3 regions of the Rhizobium sp. WYCCWR 11146 genome follow, and region 2 is predicted to be linked to each of the others. Evidence: riboswitches for the same ligand, from Rfam matches in the RefSeq annotation. Region 2 holds a riboswitch; each other region holds the start of a gene.

Region 1 (5,676 bases), on a different contig from region 2:
AGAACAGCCCATGCCGGAATCGCCCGGAAAGAGAGGGTTCCAGCGACGCGATCGCCGGCTCTTCCAGCCATTCATAATCGGTCGTGCGGCAGGCAAAGCGTCTCAGTTCACCAAGATCGCGGGCCGACGCGACCACGAGCGTTCCGTTTCGTCGCACCTCTCCAGGCACCATTGCGTCCCATTTGTCGGCGGCGGTGAGGCCGCGCATCAGCACGGCGCCATCAGCACTCTCCTGCTCGCACCAGGGCGCCAACATTCCGCCCGCGAGCCACGATGCAGCGCCGAGGAAACTGCCATATGGATCGAGCACGGTGACCTCGGCATCTCGAGCGCGCAGTTCATGCGCCACCGTCAGGCCGGCAACGCCGGCGCCTTTGACAAGCACACGCATCTCATTCGCCCAATTGCTGTTGGGTTTCTATCGGCATATAGATGCCGCCGCCCTCACGATAACGCGCTGCCATCGCATCCAGACCCTCCTTCTGTGCTTCGGCGCGGATATCGTGCGAGATGCGCATGGAGCAGAATTTTGGGCCGCACATGGAGCAGAAATGCGCCACCTTATGGGCTTCCTTCGGCAACGTCTCGTCGTGGAAGCTGCGGGCGGTTTCGGGGTCTAGCGAGAGGTTGAACTGATCCTCCCAGCGGAATTCGAAACGGGCACGCGAGAGCGCGTCATCGCGCAGCTGTGCTGCCGGATGCCCCTTGGCGAGATCAGCCGCGTGGGCCGCGATCTTGTAGGTGATAACGCCGGTCTTGACGTCAGTGCGATCGGGAAGGCCGAGATGCTCCTTCGGCGTGACGTAGCAGAGCATCGCGGTGCCGAACCAGCCCATCATGGCTGCGCCTATTCCAGAGGTGATGTGATCGTACCCCGGTGCGATATCCGTCGTCAGCGGCCCGAGCGTGTAGAAGGGTGCCTCGCCGCAGACCTCGAGCTGCTTGTCCATGTTCTCCTTGATCTTGTGCATCGGCACATGGCCGGGGCCCTCGATCATCACCTGGCAGTCTTTCGCCCAGGCGATCTTGGTCAGCTCTCCCAGTGTTTCCAGTTCGGCGAATTGCGCTGCATCGTTGGCATCGGCGATGGAGCCGGGACGCAGGCCGTCGCCGAGCGAGAAGGAGACGTCATAGGCGCGGCAGATGTCGCAGATCTCCTCGAAATGTTCGTATAGGAAGCTTTCGCGATGATGATGGAGACACCACTTCGCCATGATCGAACCGCCGCGCGAGACGATGCCGGTGACGCGGTTGACGGTGAGCGGGATGTAGTGAAGCCGCACGCCGGCGTGGATGGTGAAATAGTCGACGCCCTGTTCGGCCTGTTCGATCAGCGTGTCACGATAGACCTCCCAGGACAGGTCTTTGGCAATGCCCTCGACCTTCTCCAGCGCCTGATAGAGCGGCACGGTACCGATCGGCACCGGCGAATTGCGGATGATCCATTCGCGGATATTGTGGATATTGCGGCCGGTGGAAAGATCCATGACCGTGTCGGCGCCCCAGCGGGCCGCCCAGACCATTTTCTCGACCTCTTCCGTCATGGACGAGGTGACAGCAGAATTGCCAATATTGGCGTTGATCTTCACCAGGAAATTCCGGCCTATGATCATCGGCTCGGATTCCGGATGATTGATGTTGGCGGGGATGATCGCCCGACCCGCCGCCACTTCCTGCCGGACGAATTCCGCCGTCACATGGTCCGGAATATGGGCGCCGAAGCTTTCGCCGTCGCGGACCATGGCATCCGCCTGCGCCTTGCGACCAAGGTTTTCGCGGATGGCTATGAATTCCATCTCGGGCGTGATGATGCCTGATCGCGCATAGGCGAGCTGGGTGACCGCCTTGCCATCCCTGGCTCGTAGCGGCTGACGTTTAGTGGGAAATTCGGGCGTCAGCCTTTCGCCGCTGGCAAAGCCGTTGTCTTCGGGGCGGATATGGCGGCCCTGATAGGCTTCGACATCGCCGCGCGCGAGCACCCAGTCGCGGCGGAGCTGCGACAGGCCCTGCTCGATGCGGATATCAGCACCCTCGATCGTATAGGGACCGGAGGAATCATAGACGACAACAGGCGGCTCGCCCGATGTCGGATGAACGCTGATCTCGCGCATCGGCACACGGATGTCGGCGTGTATGTCTCCCGGGATGTAAATCTTCCGCGACGCCGGCAGCGGGCCTTTGGTGACTGTGGGGGTGATGGTCTTCGCGGCAATTTTCATGGTTTGAGGCTCCAAGTTTTCGATTGGAGACCCAGTCCTCAGCCGGAATGATGAAAAGACGCCGGCACGGATTCCGCGCGTGAATCCACTGCTTCGAGCGCTTGCACCGTCCCTACGCCAGTATGAACTGGATCAGGTTCAACGGGTCACTGCGCCACAATCGGCAAAGCCGTATTGTCCAGCAGTATCTCAGCCCCTTGCCGGGACCCCCCTGGTGAATGCAAAAAGGGTAGAGGCTTGCCGAGGGGACTGTCAAGCGACAATCTGCGATGGCTCGGGGTTAGGTTACACACAGGATATCGTGCGTGTCGCCGCTGTTAAACGATGGACAAGGGCAATCGTCCGGCCGGCACGCTTCCGCAAGACAAGCGCCCTTGTCGCATGCACGAGATACCGAAGCACTATTGAGAAAGCAGACGCGGAACTGGAAAGTCTAGTACTTTTTCCGTGTAGCTTTCGACCAGGGCGCTAAACGGCGTGCCGTCTGGAAGTTTCAATACGGCTCGATGTTCGAGCAGGAACGCCGGCAGGCCGGGGGAACTTGTTTCATGCGCTGTTAAGCCGTCCATGTCCCAGCCTTCGGATAGAGGGGACCAGAGCAACTTGGCAGACAGGTTTGTGCGAGTGAAATTGAGAGCCTGAACGGCTCTGCCAAACGCGATATCGCTGGTATTCAACGCCTGATTCATCTCTGCAGTTAATTTTGCAGGTACATACCAGTTGTCGGCTTCGGACAAGACGCGTTCGCCGCAGACCAGTCGGACGCGGCGATAGGCGATCAACTCACCGGGTCCGACGCTCAGAAGATCACGGATGTGCTCATCGGCCGGTTTGCCTTGCCCGCCCACACGCTGAGCTACGATCTTTGAACCTTCCGGTGCGAGCTTATGCGCGGCGCACCAGCGGTCAAGGGTAAACGTGGCACTGGCGTTACTCAGGAGATTTGCATTCAAGGTCTGGAGGATCGCAAGCGCTTCCACTCGAGATGCCGGCGTGTTCAGCCACTGAGATTCTATAGAAGGCTCTTGCGCAACTGCGATCTGGGTGCCCAGCAAGATGGCGGCCGCTGCAAGTGCGGCGATGCGAATGCATTTCGCAGGACATAATGACATGGAGAATGAAATCCTTTCTGTAGTATAATTGGGCAAACCTTGCGGGTCAAATATCCTTGATTTTTGCCGACGGGCGACCGTTGTCCGCGTATATGATAGCGGCAGCAGGGTTTGAACTGCGGCTCGCGTGTACCGCACGATGGTCAGGTTTCTGAAGACTTTCTTACCATCTTTCGAATTTGAAAGCGTTGGCGACTGAGCCGGCGCTTCCATTCTGGAATTTGGAAACCCGAGAGACGTGGATTTCAAATGAGAAACCTGGCGGCCGGCCCGAATTCTCCCAATTCTATATTCGTAACTCTCACTCAAAGGTTCAACGCCTTTGTCTTCGCCCTCGCTTGTTGCGAGATGTTCATATAGCTGGATCGGATAAAATAGCTCGCAACCGAAAGCAAAATCCAGAAGCCATTGTTGGAAAAAAGTCTTCTTCGTCGACCGGGAGCCCTCCTGCCGGTCGATTGACAATTGCAGACCAGGCAGCGACGCGCCATCGATGGTTGCCAACCGCAGATGCGAGTAGCCAGGGTGCTTGTCTGATTGCTTTTTGTGGTGCATGTCATCGTGCTCCTTGTGCGAGCCTCCCGACGATGATGTCGCCGGCAAGTTTTCAGCATTCATAGGAAACGATATTCCTGTGGTGCGCTATCGCAGCTCTTATTTGGGACAGTTCATGAAAACCATCAGCAACGCAACAGATGAGCCGGATATATTTTATAGTATACCTTTCTTCGCCGCAAAAATACAAATTGCATTATAAACTTCTGTGAGCTGTAGGATATATTATTGCTTATATACATACATATATTGATTTCACGGCTTTAAGGGGCTGGATGGAATGCAGGTCTCCGAAGGCCACGGCAAACGTTCGCTGGTCGAAATGGCCATCGGACGATACAAGTCTATGGGCGCGCCAGGTCGCCCCTAGCGGAGCACCCTTTGTCGCCGTGCCGCAGGCGCATTTCGAATGCCGCGCATGATTTGATCCTTCAGTCGATACCAATTTGGGGACTTATGCAGCAAGCGACATTCGACGGGTTCCTACACGAGACGAAGTCGAGAACACGTGCTGACACATGACGTACACGGTCATCAGTCGGCGCTCCCTATATAGTGGTCAGGGTTGCTGGTGATCCAACTGCCCGCGCACCTCGTTTCCGCGCTTCAGGAGATTGAGGATTGGACAGAGCTTTTCCACGGTCGCCCGCAGTCTGGCGACGTCCGCGGTACTTGCGGGAGATACTAGTGTGACCAGGTAGTTGATGTCCTGGGGATAGACGGGAACGTCTTGATATCCTTCTGCACCTGCACGCGGATCGATCGTGGCGGAGACTTCCGCATGCAGCGATTCCAGCGGCACGCCCTGATCGGAAGCGTGGATCAGAAAAGTATGGGTCAGGCAGCTCGCAAGCGCACCGAGCAGCAGTTCTGGAGACGACGGACCCAGATTATAGCCTGCGAACTCGGGCGGGCTGTCGGAAATGACCTGGAAATCTCGAATTCGGATACGTCGCACGCCGCTGCGGCCTTCAGCGCTTGCACTGGCCTCAAGTGTGACCGCACTCAGATCCCCCTTTCTGACGCGCGCCCGCCAATCGAGTAGTGCTTCGTGCTTCTGTCGGAGATACTCATTCAAAGTTGCCATGGCTTGCTAATATTCCTGTTGTGGAGACCGATGCCGAGATGGCCAAAGCGCCACGTTGCGCGCGCCGCTCAACCACGAGCTCGCGAGAAATGGGATCAATGAAAACAATCTTTGCTAGGTAAGACAGTTGCTGGAGGTTCAGCCTCTTTGCGATTCCGCGTCCGACGGGGGCTGTGTCGCCGTCAATTGTCCGCTTCCCGATCAAGACGATATCAGGCCTCAATGTCCGGCACCTGTTTGATACAGACCACGATGTGCATAGTCGTTTAAGCTCCCAATCGGACTTGGACTGTAGGGCCCCGCTTACTCTGAGCACTTCTCATGCCAATCAGGTTGAGCCGGTAACCCTGCGACATTGCAGATGTTTATTGTCGCTATACCGAGGGTGTTTTGTAAGGGTGCGGACATGTCGTGTCGCAATCTGCCTCGATCACTACCGCGATGGAGAGGGCGGCGGCATACGGTGACCATCAAGCCTCGTATTAGAACGGGCACCTATTTCCAACGATTTGGTCCTTTGTTACCTAGGAGGTAAGCGCCCTGAACAAGATTGCTCGAATAGACGCGTGCTGGAACCTCCCGCTCTAAGCGCGAGAGATCCAAATGGAAGATGCTCTCCATCGGGGTACAGTCAGGTCCTTAAAAACCGACCCCTCTTGACTGTTGGCCATCATTCTCATATCCGGTCTTGGTAGAATTTACT
Region 2 (5,676 bases):
GCGGATGGGCGCATGAAGCCAGATCTCGTCGCACCCGGCGAGCGCATCATCTCATGCGCGCTCTACAACGGTGCGAAGTCAGGCGAAGTGCCGTTCCGGGAGGATACCGGAACGAGCATGGCGACGCCGCATGTCTCCGGCGCGATCGCCGCGTTCCTCTCGGTTCGGCGTGAATTTCTCGGCCAGCCGGAACGCGTCAAAGAGATCTTCATCGGCGCCGCGACCGATCTCAAGCGGCGGCCGGAGTTTCAGGGCGCCGGCCTGCTCGATCTGATGCGAACGCTACAGGCTGTGTAAGGAGGACATATGGACACGCTTGGACCCTCGCCATTCCTATGGCTCGAATTCGACAAGACTGGCGCGATCGATCCCGCGACGGCGACAAGTCTCGCGGCGTTGCTCAACCAGCCCGGAACGACCGATCTGGTGGTCATGTCGCATGGCTGGAAGAATACCAAGGACGATGCCCGCAAGCTCTACGGAACGCTGTGGGCGAACGCCCGCAAGAAGCTTGCGCCCGACAAGGCGAGCCACACCGTCGTCGCCGGCGTCGTCTGGCCCGCCAAGGCCTATCGCACCGATTTCGACGAACAGACACTGGTGACGCCAGGCGGCGGCGGAACGCTGGCGGCAGACGGGACGGCGGCGGACCCTGAGGATCTTGACGATGAAGCCTTCAAAAACGTGCTGAAGGATTTCAAGGATCTCTTCGGGCAGGATGGCGCCGCAACGGCCCAAACGGCGCGGGCTGCAGCGAAGACGCTCGATGAAACGACATCGTTTTTCCTCGTCAAGAACGGCAACGAAGCACTCGGTTCTCCGGGAACGGATTCCGAACTCAAGGCGGATTCAGCGCCGATTGCGCTCGCCACGGACGATGCCACCAGCGCCAAAATGCTGATGGAAGCTCTCATCGCGGCGCCGACATTTAACCTCGAAAGCTCCGTCGGCAAGGCTCAAGGGCTCGGCGACGTCGTCTCGGGCCTGATCTCCGGGCCGAGAGCGGCGGTGGCGCGGTTTTTGAACCAGCTGACCTATTACGAAATGAAGAAACGCGCCGGCATCGTCGGCGAGGCTTTGACGAAAAGCGTGCTATCGAAGCTCGTGCTGCAACAGCCGATCCGCCTGCATCTCGTCGGCCACAGTTTTGGCGCCCGGCTGGTCGCGGCGGCGGCAAACGGGCTCGCACCGATCCCGAAGCTGGAATTCTTCTCGCTCACTTTGCTGCAGGGCGCCTTCTCGCACAATGGCTTCGCTAAAGAGATCAAGCCGGGCCTTGCCGGCGCCTTCCCCGACGTCGTGGGCAAACCGACCGGCCCGATCTGCATCACCCACACCCACAACGATCTCGCCTGCACGCTCGCCTATGCGCTGGCGTCGCGCCTGTCGCGCGATATCGCCAAGAGCATCGGCGATGCCAACGACGAGTTCGGGGCGATGGGGGCGAACGGTCCGCAACACCTGAAGGCGGGACAGGCTGTCGAGGACGATACGGATGCCGTGTTCGCGCCGCAGGCCGGCAAGGTCAACACCTTCCTGGCGGACACGTACATCATCAAGACGGCGGCGTCGGATGCCCATAACAATGTCGACAACGAGGATGTCGGACGGCTGTTGGCAAAGATCGTCAGCTGATCGCCTTTCGTAAAAAAACGCGCGGCGCTGTCAGTCGTGGAATTGTCATTTTCAGGATGACATCAGTCCCGTTCTCTGCGAAAAAGAGCGCGATGAGAGACAGGGGCGTTCGTCGACAGACGGGCTGAGAAGCACCCTTCGAACCTGAACCGGATAATGCCGGCGGAGGGAGTCGCTCGGGGTCGCGGCATCGCCCGCACGAACCGCCCCGTGCCCGCCCCCGCCTGAAAGGGGCCACATGCAGACCAAAACCACACCAGGAGCGATGCTGAAGGCGATGCGCGAGAAGCCGCCGCTCGTTCAGTGCATCACCAATTACGTCGCCATGAATATCGCCGCAAATGTTCTGCTCGCCGCTGGTGCCTCGCCCGCCATGGTGCATGCCGCGGAAGAAGCCGGCGAATTCGCCGCGATCGCCAGTGCTGTGACCGTTAATATCGGCACGCTGTCGACGCAATGGATCGACGGCATGCAGGCGGCTGCGAAGGCGGCGACATCAGCCGGCAAGCCCTGGGTGCTCGATCCGGTCGCCCACTATGCGACGGCTTTCCGCCGCAACGCGGTCGCCGAACTGCTGGCCCTCAAGCCCACGATCATCCGCGGCAACGCTTCCGAAATCATCGCGCTTGCCGGCGGGGAGAGCCGCGGTCAGGGGGTCGACAGCCGCGATCCGGTCGAGCAGGCGGAAGGTTCGGCGCGATGGCTCGCTGAGCGTCAGCGGGCGGTGGTTGCCGTTACCGGCGCCGTGGATTTCGTCACCGACGGCGAGCGGGCCGTGCGCATCGAAGGCGGATCCGCTCTGATGCCTCAAGTCACCGCGCTCGGCTGCTCGCTCACCTGCCTCGTCGGCGCCTTTGCCGCGACGGCACCCGAGGATATCTTCGGCGCGACGGTCGCGGCACTTTCAACCTTCGCCATCGCCGGCGAGGAGGCCGCCCTTGGGGCGGCCGGGCCTGGGTCCTTCTCCTGGCGCTTCCTCGATGCGCTGTCCGCGCTCGACGCCGAAACGCTTGACGCCAGGGCAAGGATATCAGCCGCATGAAGGCTTTCGATCTTTCGCTCTATCTCGTCCTCGACCCCGATCTCTGCGCCGGGATCGGCATGGTCGAAACCGCGCGCCTTGCCGTTGCCGGCGGCGCGACCATTGTACAGTTGCGCGACAAACATGCCGGCACCATCAGGATGATCGAGACCGGCCGCGCCTTGAAACAGGCGCTGGATGGGACCGGCGCCCTCCTCATCGTCAACGACGACGTCGAGGCGGCAGTCGCCATCGGCGCCGACGGCCTGCATATCGGCCAGCAGGACATGGATGCGCGCAAAGCGCGGGCGATGATCGGCCCCGAGATGATCCTCGGCCTATCGGTCGAGAGCGAGCCGCTTGCTAACGCCGTCGATCCTGGCTTTGTCGACTATACCGGCGTCGGACCGGTATTTGCGACGCCGACCAAGACCGATCACAAGCAGCCGATCGGCTTTGACGGCCTTGCAAGGCTGGTAAAGGCCTCACCGGTGCCATCTGTCGCGATCGGCGGGCTCAAGGCGGATCATGTCGCCCAAGTGTTTGCCGCGGGCGCCCGGGGGCTTGCCGTCGTCTCCGCAATCTGCGGCACGCCCGATCCCGAAGCGGCCACACACCGCATCGCTGCAGAAATTCGAAAGGCCCGCGCATGATCCGCAACGTTCTCTCGATCGCCGGCTCCGATCCCTCCGGCGGCGCCGGCATCCAGGCCGATCTCAAGGCCTTTTCCGCCCGCGGCGTCTACGGCATGGCGGTGCTGACCGCTCTGACGGCGCAGAACACGCAAGGTGTCAGCGGCGTGCACCTGGTGCCGCCGCAATTCGTCGCCGACCAGATCAATGCCGTCTTTGCCGATGTGCGCGTCGATGCCGTCAAGATCGGCATGATCGCCAATGCCGGCATCGCCGACGCTGTTGCCGGCGCGCTGACTGACCACCGCGACATTCCGATCGTCATCGACCCTGTCATGATCGCCAAGGGTGGTGCCGCCCTGCTCGCGCCCGAAGCGGTCGACGTGCTGACCCGCCGGCTGCTGCCGCTGGCCACGCTTCTGACCCCGAACCTGCCCGAAGCCGCAGCCCTGCTGCACCAGCCGGTGGCGACAAACCGTGCTGAGATGGCGGAACAGGCCGAGCGCCTGCTCGCGCTTGGCCCGGCCGCGGTGCTGGTCAAGGGCGGCCATCTCGACAGCGACCAGAGCCCTGACGTGCTTGCCACGGCCGCCGGCCTTCACTGGTTCGAAGCCAGGCGTGTGCCGACCAAGAACACCCATGGCACCGGCTGCACGCTCTCCAGCGCGCTGGCGGCCGAGCTCGCCAAGGGCGCCTCGGCGCAAGAGGCGGTCGCTATCGCGAAGGACTACCTCGCCGGCGCGGTCGCGGCAGCCGGACACCTCACCGTCGGCTCCGGCCACGGCCCGGTGCAGCATTTTCATGCGCTTTGGAAAGAGGGCGAATAGGCGCTCGCTCAACCAATATTCCGCCAATCGAAACAGCCCGGCCTTTCCGGGCCGTTTTTGCGTTCGGCACCTACTTTGCGTTGAAACCCTGGGGACAGCGGCGGCTCGCGCCTTTGGCCGTTTGAAAAACCTTGTTGACAAGCCCGGTCAGATGGCCAAGTCTATGACACTAAAAGGGGATATGTTCCGTAATAACGGAATAACTGGAGGAGTGACGGGTGCCAGACCTGCTTGTGAGCCTATATTCCACTGAGCTCGCCGACCTGAAACGCAAAGCCGACGACGTCGGCGTCTCCATCCGTGCGGCCCTCCCCCCGGAACTGCATCTTATCGTCGGCTGGGTTCGCCAACGGTTCAGCGAGAACTGGGCGAGCGAAGTCACAGTCGCCTTCTCCCGCCAGCCGGTTGCCTGCCTGATTGCCGTTGAAGGCGGCAAGCTCCTGGGCTTTGCCTGCTATGACACGACGGCGCGCGGCTTCTTCGGCCCGACCGGCGTCGACCCCGACGCACGCGGCAAGGGCATTGGGCTCGCTCTCTTTTCCGCCTGCCTTCAGACCATGAAGACGCTCGGCCACGCCTATGCCTTCATCGGCGATGCCGGGCCAGTCGATTTCTACGCCAGGACCGCAGGCGCAACCATCATCCCCGCCCCCGATAAGGGCATCTACGAAGGCATGCTGCGAAGCGCGCCGAAATGACCATCTGATCCCGGAGTTACAGAATTGTCCTCGACCCCGCTCGCCCTTTTCGTCGGCCTTCCGAATCCCACTATTTCGGATGATGAATTCGCCCTCTTTCGCGAAACCAATCCGCTCGGCCTGTTCGTCGGCCGGCGCAATCAGCGCGAGCCGGAGCAGACGAGGCGCCTGATCGAGCGCTTCCGCGAAGCCGTCGGCCGCGACGACGCGCCTGTCTTCACCGACCAGGAAGGCGGCCGCGTGCAGCATCTCGATGCCGGCCCCTGGCCGCTCTTCCGCAGCTTCGGCCAGTTTGCCGAACTTGCACGCCGCGATTTCGATCTCGGCAAAAAAGCACTGCGCCTTTCCTCCCAGGCCATGGGTGCGATGATGACGGAACTCGGCCTTTCGAGCGGCTGCTCGCCCGTTCTCGACCTCGTCTTCGAGACGACGAGCGCGGTCATCGGCGCCCGCTCCTTCGGCCCTGATCCCGATTTCATCGCTGCCCTCGGCCGCGAGGTGGTCGATGGCCTTCTCGAGACCGGCAACATGCCCGTCATCAAACATATTCCCGGCCATGGCCGCGCGACGCTCGACTCCCACAAGGAGCGTCCGGTCGTCAATGCCAGCCGCGAGACGCTCACAGCCACCGATTTCAAACCCTTCGTCGCGCTGAAGGATACGCCTTGGGCCATGGTCGCCCATGTCGTCTACTCGGCCTATGACGCCGAGCTGCCGGCGTCGGTCTCGCCGATCATGCACGACGTGATCCGCAAGGACATGGGTTATGACGGCGTACTGATATCAGACTGCATCTTCATGGAATCGCTCTCCGGCACCCTGCCGGAGCGCGTCAAGCAGGTGCTCGACGCAGGCTTCGACAT
Region 3 (5,676 bases), on a different contig from region 2:
GCTCGGCATAAAGGGGAACGGTCGTGACGCGGCCGAGCGGTTCGTTTTCGAGATAGGTGATGCCGGCATCGATTTCGAGGTTTTCGAGCATGCTCAGCACCTGCAGCGAATTCCGCGAGACGATCGAGAAGGTCACGCCGGGATGGCGCTCCTGAAAAGGCGTGGTGATGCGCGACAGCATCGCGAGCGCGGTCGGAATGGCGGCGAGGCGGATGTGGCCGGAAAGACCGCGGCGCGCGGCGCGCATCTCCTCGCGCATGGTGCGGGCATCGCCGACGATGCGCCGGGCCCATTCGAGCACGCGCTGCCCCTCCGGCGTCAGCCCCTGGAACCGCGAACCGCGCTGCACCAGCATGACGCCGAGCTGATCCTCGAGCTGCCGGATGGCGGCCGAAAGCGTCGGCTGCGAGATCCCGCACTCCTCCGCGGCGCGGCCAAAATGCTTTTCATTGGCAAGGGCGATGAAGAATTCCAGCTTGTCGATCATCCGGTCTCCCGATCCGGCGTGACATCGTCCGGGTCAGTTTATCTTCGACGCAGCAGCCGTGTTCCGCAAGGGCGATCTCTAGATCAGGATGATTTTAGGCCCGATCGGCCTAAAATCTGAATTCTGATCTAAATCAAAGAAATAGAGCATGATGTCGTCCGAAAACCGCGCACACTTTTCGGCATCATGCTCTAGCTGTTTTCTGCAGCCGGGAAAAGATGGAACACCGATTCGAGGAAGGCAAGCACGCTGACATTGCCGATGCTGTAATAGACCAGCCTGCCCTGGCGGCGCGTATGGACCAGGCCTTCGAGCCTTAACCGCGCCAGCTGCTGCGAAACCATTGCCTGTTGGATGCCGAGGATATTTTCGATTTCACCCACCGTGCGTTCCTCGTTCGCCAATATGCAGAGGATCAGAAGTCGGGTCGGGTGCGCTAGCGCTTTCAGCAGATCGCTCGCTTCATGGGCTTTTCCAGCGAGTTTGTGCAATTCCTGGCCGGACATCCCCGGCTCGGGTTTGGGCAACGGCATCGGGTATCTCGGAAGGGAGGCAATGAGTAGATCAGCACAATAGCATATTCACACAAGCGAATTGGTCAAAAGTGATGAAATGTCAAAAAAAGTCCAAACAAATCAGCAGATAAGCTGACCTCCATTGATCTCGATCACCTGTCCGGTGATGTAGCCCGAGAGCGAGGGAGCCGCCAGGAACAGATAGGCGGGAGCACAATCCTCCGCCGTGCCGAGCCGCTGCAGGGGGATGGATTTTCTCGTCTGCTCCAGCTTTTCGCGGGAGGAATAGCGCTCATGGAAATCCGTCTCGATCGTTCCTGGCGACACGCAATTGACGCGGATGCCGTCCGGTGCAAGCTCACGGGCAAGCGCCTTGGAATAGGTCGCAACAAAGGCTTTCGAGGCCGAATAGATCGAGGAACCGGGGCTGCCGCCGGTCAGCGCCGAAATCGAAACCGTGTTGACGATGGCAGCACCACCAGCCGCCTTCAATGCTGGCAGCAGCGCCCGCGTCAGCGCCACCACCGATGTCTGGTTGAGCCGCACGACCGCCTCATATTCTGCATCGGTGAGTGTGGCGGCGGGAAAACGACCGAGCATGGTGCCGGCATTGTTGACCAGCACATCGACCTTATCGAAGAAGGCGAGAGTATCCTCGGCAAATTGCGCGGCGCCACCGACTGCAGAGAAATCGGCATTAAGCAGCAGCGCCCGTCTTTCGGATTCAGCCGTCAGCAGGAAATCCGGCAGGTCGCGTCCCGGCTTGCGCCCGGTATGGACGATCACCTTCGCGCCGCAGTCCAGGAACTGCCGGGCCACTTCAAGGCCGATGCCGCGGCCGGCGCCGGTCACCACGACATTGCGATTTTCGAACAGTCTGGGATGGAACACGAAGCCGTCCTCCTCGCGGACAGTGCCGCCGGTTGTGTCATTCGCCATTAACATATGAGCGCGCCGACTGAAAGAAAGGCGCGTATCGATCTTTCCCGGTGAAAACAGGGGTTAGTTTTCGGTCTCCAGAAGCCGCGCGCCCGGCCCTTCCTTGCCGAGCCGGTCGCAGGGGTTGCGCAACGGACAGCTTTCGATCGACAGGCAGCCGCAGCCGATGCAGCCGGTCAGCCGGTCGCGCAGCAGGCTAAGCCGCCTGATTCGCGCGTCGAGATCATCCTTCCACAGCGCCGACAGCGTCTGCCAGTCGGCGACGGTCGGCGTGCGTCCTTGCGGCAAGGACTCGAACGCCGCCTGGATTTCCGAAAGCGGAATGCCGACACGCTGCGCCACCTTGATGATCCCGAGCCGGCGAAGCACATCGCGCCCATAGCGCCGCTGATTGCCGCGGGAGCGGATGCTCGAGATCAGCCCCTTGGTCTCGTAAAAATGCAGCGCCGAGACGGCCAGGCCGCTGCGCTCCGCCACTTCGCCAACCGTCAGGAGCTTGCCGAGCGGCGCTGCCGGAATTGTATCCATCACCTCTTGACCTCAAGAATAGTTGAGGTTTTATAACCCTTGCTCCCGCAATCGTAAAGTTCAATCGCAACAAGGAGCGACGCATGCAAACACCAGATGATGGCGAGGGCTGGAATGGTGGACACGGGCGCTTGTTACCGCCCGCAGCAATCGTCCCTATGCCGACATAGAGCGCCGCGCGTCTTTTCAGACGCGCTAAAGACGCTCTATCACTTTGAATCTACGCATAATCCTTTCCGAAAACCGATTCCGATTTTCGGGGTTATGCGCTAGCCGCCTGAGGCAGGAAGCTCCGGTTCCGTTCCCGGCAGGTACGGAACCATTGGGAACACCCGGACAGGACCTCCGTCCGGGTGTTTCCCGTCACATCAGGCTCATTCCGACCGCACGGACGGGTTCGCAATTTTGCGGTTGCGGGGAGAAACCCCCGGTGATAGTTTCCGCGCAAATAACAGGGGAGCTCCGTATTGCCGGGGCTGAGATGTGAGGCGCAAGCCTCTGGACCCTTCAAAGCTGATCTGGGTAATGCCAGCGGAGCGAGGTTCAGATGTTCTCAGGCGCACAAGTGTCACTCTATCCGATGTCCGACAATTTCGTCGGCATCATTCTCGATGCCGTCAAGGCGCTAGATCCCTATCGCGACCGGCTGCGCATCGAGACCGATGACATCTCCACACTGCTGGTCGGCCCGCCTGACATTCTCTTCGCCGCCATGCACGATCTTTTCATCGCCGCCGCAAAGACCGGCGAGCATTGCGTGCTGTCCGCTGCCGTTTCACGCGGCTGCCCCGGCGAACCCGACGACGCCATCTGCGGCATCAACCCCTCCCTCGGCCAGGCGGAGCCGCTTGCCGAGCGTATAACAGCCGCACTTGCCGCCGTTGAAACCACTGCCGAGACCGGACAGCCGACCGCCGCGCAATTCTCGCTCTACGTCATGGGCACCGGTACCCATATGGACGAGATCTATGGCTGCATCGACTTCCTGAAGCGCTCCGGCACCTTCGACCGTGCCAAGAATTTCTGCACCAGGCTCTCTGGCGATGCCGGCGCGGTCTTCGCCACCATTCGTGAGGCCTTCTTTCGCTTCGGCGAACCCGAAGGGCATGTGACCCTCGACATCACGGTGTCGGCCAATACAGCGCCGCGCGTCTTTTCAGACGCGCAAAGGACGCTGTAACACTTTAGATTGCTGCATAATTTTATCCTTAAATCGATTCCGATTTAAGGAATTATGCAGTGCCCGACGAAAGCTTGAAATCGAACGCTGATGACACCGTCAAAACCATCGGATTCGCGCCTTGCCGCGCTCCGCTCCGCTCTCTACCGGGGCATACCCGCCTTGCTCGCCGGCTGCGCCTTCTTGGCGGCATGGGAACTCTATGTCGATCTATCCGGCATCAAACCGTCCATCCTGCCGGCGCCTTCGCGCATCGTCATCCAGGGCTGGCTGAACCGCGAGTCACTGATATCAAACACCTGGCCGACGCTCGGCGCGACACTCGGTGGTTTCGCCCTGTCGCTTGCCTTCGCCTTCGCCGCCTCGATCCTCATGGATTTCGTGCCTTTCATGCGCCGGGCATTGCTGCCGATCTTCATCGCCAGCCAGACCCTGCCGCTGGTGGCGATCGCCCCCCTCGTCGTCCTCTGGTTCGGCTTCGGCCTGTTGCCGAAGATCCTGCTGGTGGCGCTCGTCACCTTCTTCCCGCTGCTCGTCGCCTTGCTGCAGGGCTATGAATCGACCGATCGCGACATCGCCGAATTGCTGAATTCGATGAAGGCGAGCCGCTGGCGTATTTTCCGCCTGGCACGGCTTCCCTCCTCGCTGCCCTATTTCTTCGCCGGCCTGCGGATCTCGATCACCTATGCCGTCGTCGGCGCGATCTTTGCCGAATATGCCGGTGCCGCCCGCGGCCTCGGGATCTATATCCTCAACGCCAAGAACAACTTCCGCCCCGATCTCGTGCTCGCCGCCGTCGTCGTCAGCGCCGTGCTGACACTCTGCCTCTTCGGAGCGACGCTATTGATCCAGCGCCTCGTCATGCCCTGGCAACAATCCGGGGAGCTGCGCCGATGAGCGATGCAATGGTTGAACTGCACAACATCTCGAAGTCATTCGACGGCATGAAGGTGCTGGGCGATATTTCACTCGCTGTCGAAAGCGGCGAGTTCGTTTCGATCGTCGGCCCATCCGGCTCCGGAAAATCGACGGTACTGAGATTGCTGACACAGGCGCTTCGGCCCGATTCCGGCACCATGCTTTTCAAGGGCGCGCCGCTGGAACAGGCGCCGCATTCCTTCGCCTTCATGCCGCAGCGCGATGCGCTGATGCCCTGGCGCCGGATCATCGACAATGCCGCACTCGGTCTCGAGGTGCGCGGCATGAGCCGCCGCGCGGCCCGCGCCGCCGTCGCGCCTCTGTTCGAGCGCTTCGGCCTCGCAGGCTTCGAGCATCACTATCCCTCCGAACTGTCAGGCGGCATGCGCCAGCGCGCCGCGCTGCTGCGCACCGTCGTCCAGACCCAGGACATGTTGCTGCTCGACGAGCCTTTCGGCGCCCTCGACGCGCTGACGCGCACGCAGATCCAGGAATGGCTGCAGGGCATGTGGACCGAACACCGTTGGACGGCACTGCTGATCACCCATGATGTTCGCGAGGCCGTGTTCCTTTCCGACCGGATCTACGTGCTCTCGGCCCGTCCGGCGCGTATTATCCGCGAATTCCGCGTTCCCCTGCCCCGTCCGAGAAGCATTGCCGATCTCGGCTCGCCGGCGGCCCAGGCGATCGAAACCGAAATCCTGCAAACCCTGCTTCATCCGCTAGAACAGGATGATTTTAGACCGGTCGGCCTAAAATCTGAATCCTGTTCTAAGTTAAAGAGTTAGAGCATGATGTCGTCCGAAAACCGCTCACACTTTTCGGCATCATGCTCTAGAGACCTGAGGAGGTCACCATGCTGCTTCTCACCCGTCGCCAGACGATCTTCGCCGCCATCGCGGCAAGCCTCGCCGGCCACCCCGCCTTCGCCCAATCGGCGCCCGCAAAGGTTCGCATCGCGCTCGACTGGACGCCCAACACCAACCATATCGGCATCTATGTCGCCAAGGCGAAGGGCTTCTATGCCGATGCCGGGCTCGATGTCGAGATTCTTCCCTTCACCGATACCAGCGCCGGAACGCTGGTGTCGAACGGCGTTGCCGATTTCG

The links. A riboswitch is a leader RNA that binds a small molecule or an ion and turns the genes downstream of it on or off. The one in region 2 is predicted to bind thiamine pyrophosphate.
Region 1: linked by a shared signal. The riboswitch ahead of thiC (phosphomethylpyrimidine synthase ThiC) and the one ahead of thiM (hydroxyethylthiazole kinase) in region 2 are both predicted to bind thiamine pyrophosphate.
Region 3: linked by a shared signal. The riboswitch ahead of HX899_RS15265 (YkoF family thiamine/hydroxymethylpyrimidine-binding protein) and the one ahead of thiM (hydroxyethylthiazole kinase) in region 2 are both predicted to bind thiamine pyrophosphate.

The regions. Positions count from the first base shown of each region.
Region 1 is NZ_JACCEY010000017.1:30,051-35,726, reverse strand. It holds gene thiO (glycine oxidase ThiO) at 1-391, opposite strand, end outside; gene thiC (phosphomethylpyrimidine synthase ThiC) at 393-2,219, opposite strand; TPP riboswitch at 2,311-2,442, opposite strand; gene HX899_RS12615 (hypothetical protein) at 2,621-3,331, opposite strand; gene HX899_RS12605 (OsmC family protein) at 4,446-4,973, opposite strand.
Region 2 is NZ_JACCEY010000023.1:231,245-236,920, reverse strand. It holds gene HX899_RS18695 (S8 family peptidase) at 1-297, shown strand, start outside; gene HX899_RS18690 (hypothetical protein) at 307-1,635, shown strand; TPP riboswitch at 1,727-1,823, shown strand; gene thiM (hydroxyethylthiazole kinase) at 1,874-2,677, shown strand; gene thiE (thiamine phosphate synthase) at 2,674-3,309, shown strand; gene thiD (bifunctional hydroxymethylpyrimidine kinase/phosphomethylpyrimidine kinase) at 3,306-4,115, shown strand; gene HX899_RS18670 (GNAT family N-acetyltransferase) at 4,334-4,813, shown strand; gene HX899_RS18665 (glycoside hydrolase family 3 N-terminal domain-containing protein) at 4,838-5,676, shown strand, end outside.
Region 3 is NZ_JACCEY010000019.1:431,051-436,726, reverse strand. It holds gene HX899_RS15285 (LysR family transcriptional regulator) at 1-487, opposite strand, end outside; gene HX899_RS15280 (helix-turn-helix transcriptional regulator) at 679-1,020, opposite strand; gene HX899_RS15275 (SDR family NAD(P)-dependent oxidoreductase) at 1,123-1,893, opposite strand; gene soxR (redox-sensitive transcriptional activator SoxR) at 2,005-2,469, opposite strand; partial or broken gene HX899_RS35580 (FMN reductase) at 2,579-2,668, shown strand; TPP riboswitch at 2,913-3,026, shown strand; gene HX899_RS15265 (YkoF family thiamine/hydroxymethylpyrimidine-binding protein) at 3,017-3,649, shown strand; gene HX899_RS15260 (ABC transporter permease) at 3,740-4,546, shown strand; gene HX899_RS15255 (ABC transporter ATP-binding protein) at 4,543-5,355, shown strand; gene HX899_RS15250 (ABC transporter substrate-binding protein) at 5,424-5,676, shown strand, end outside.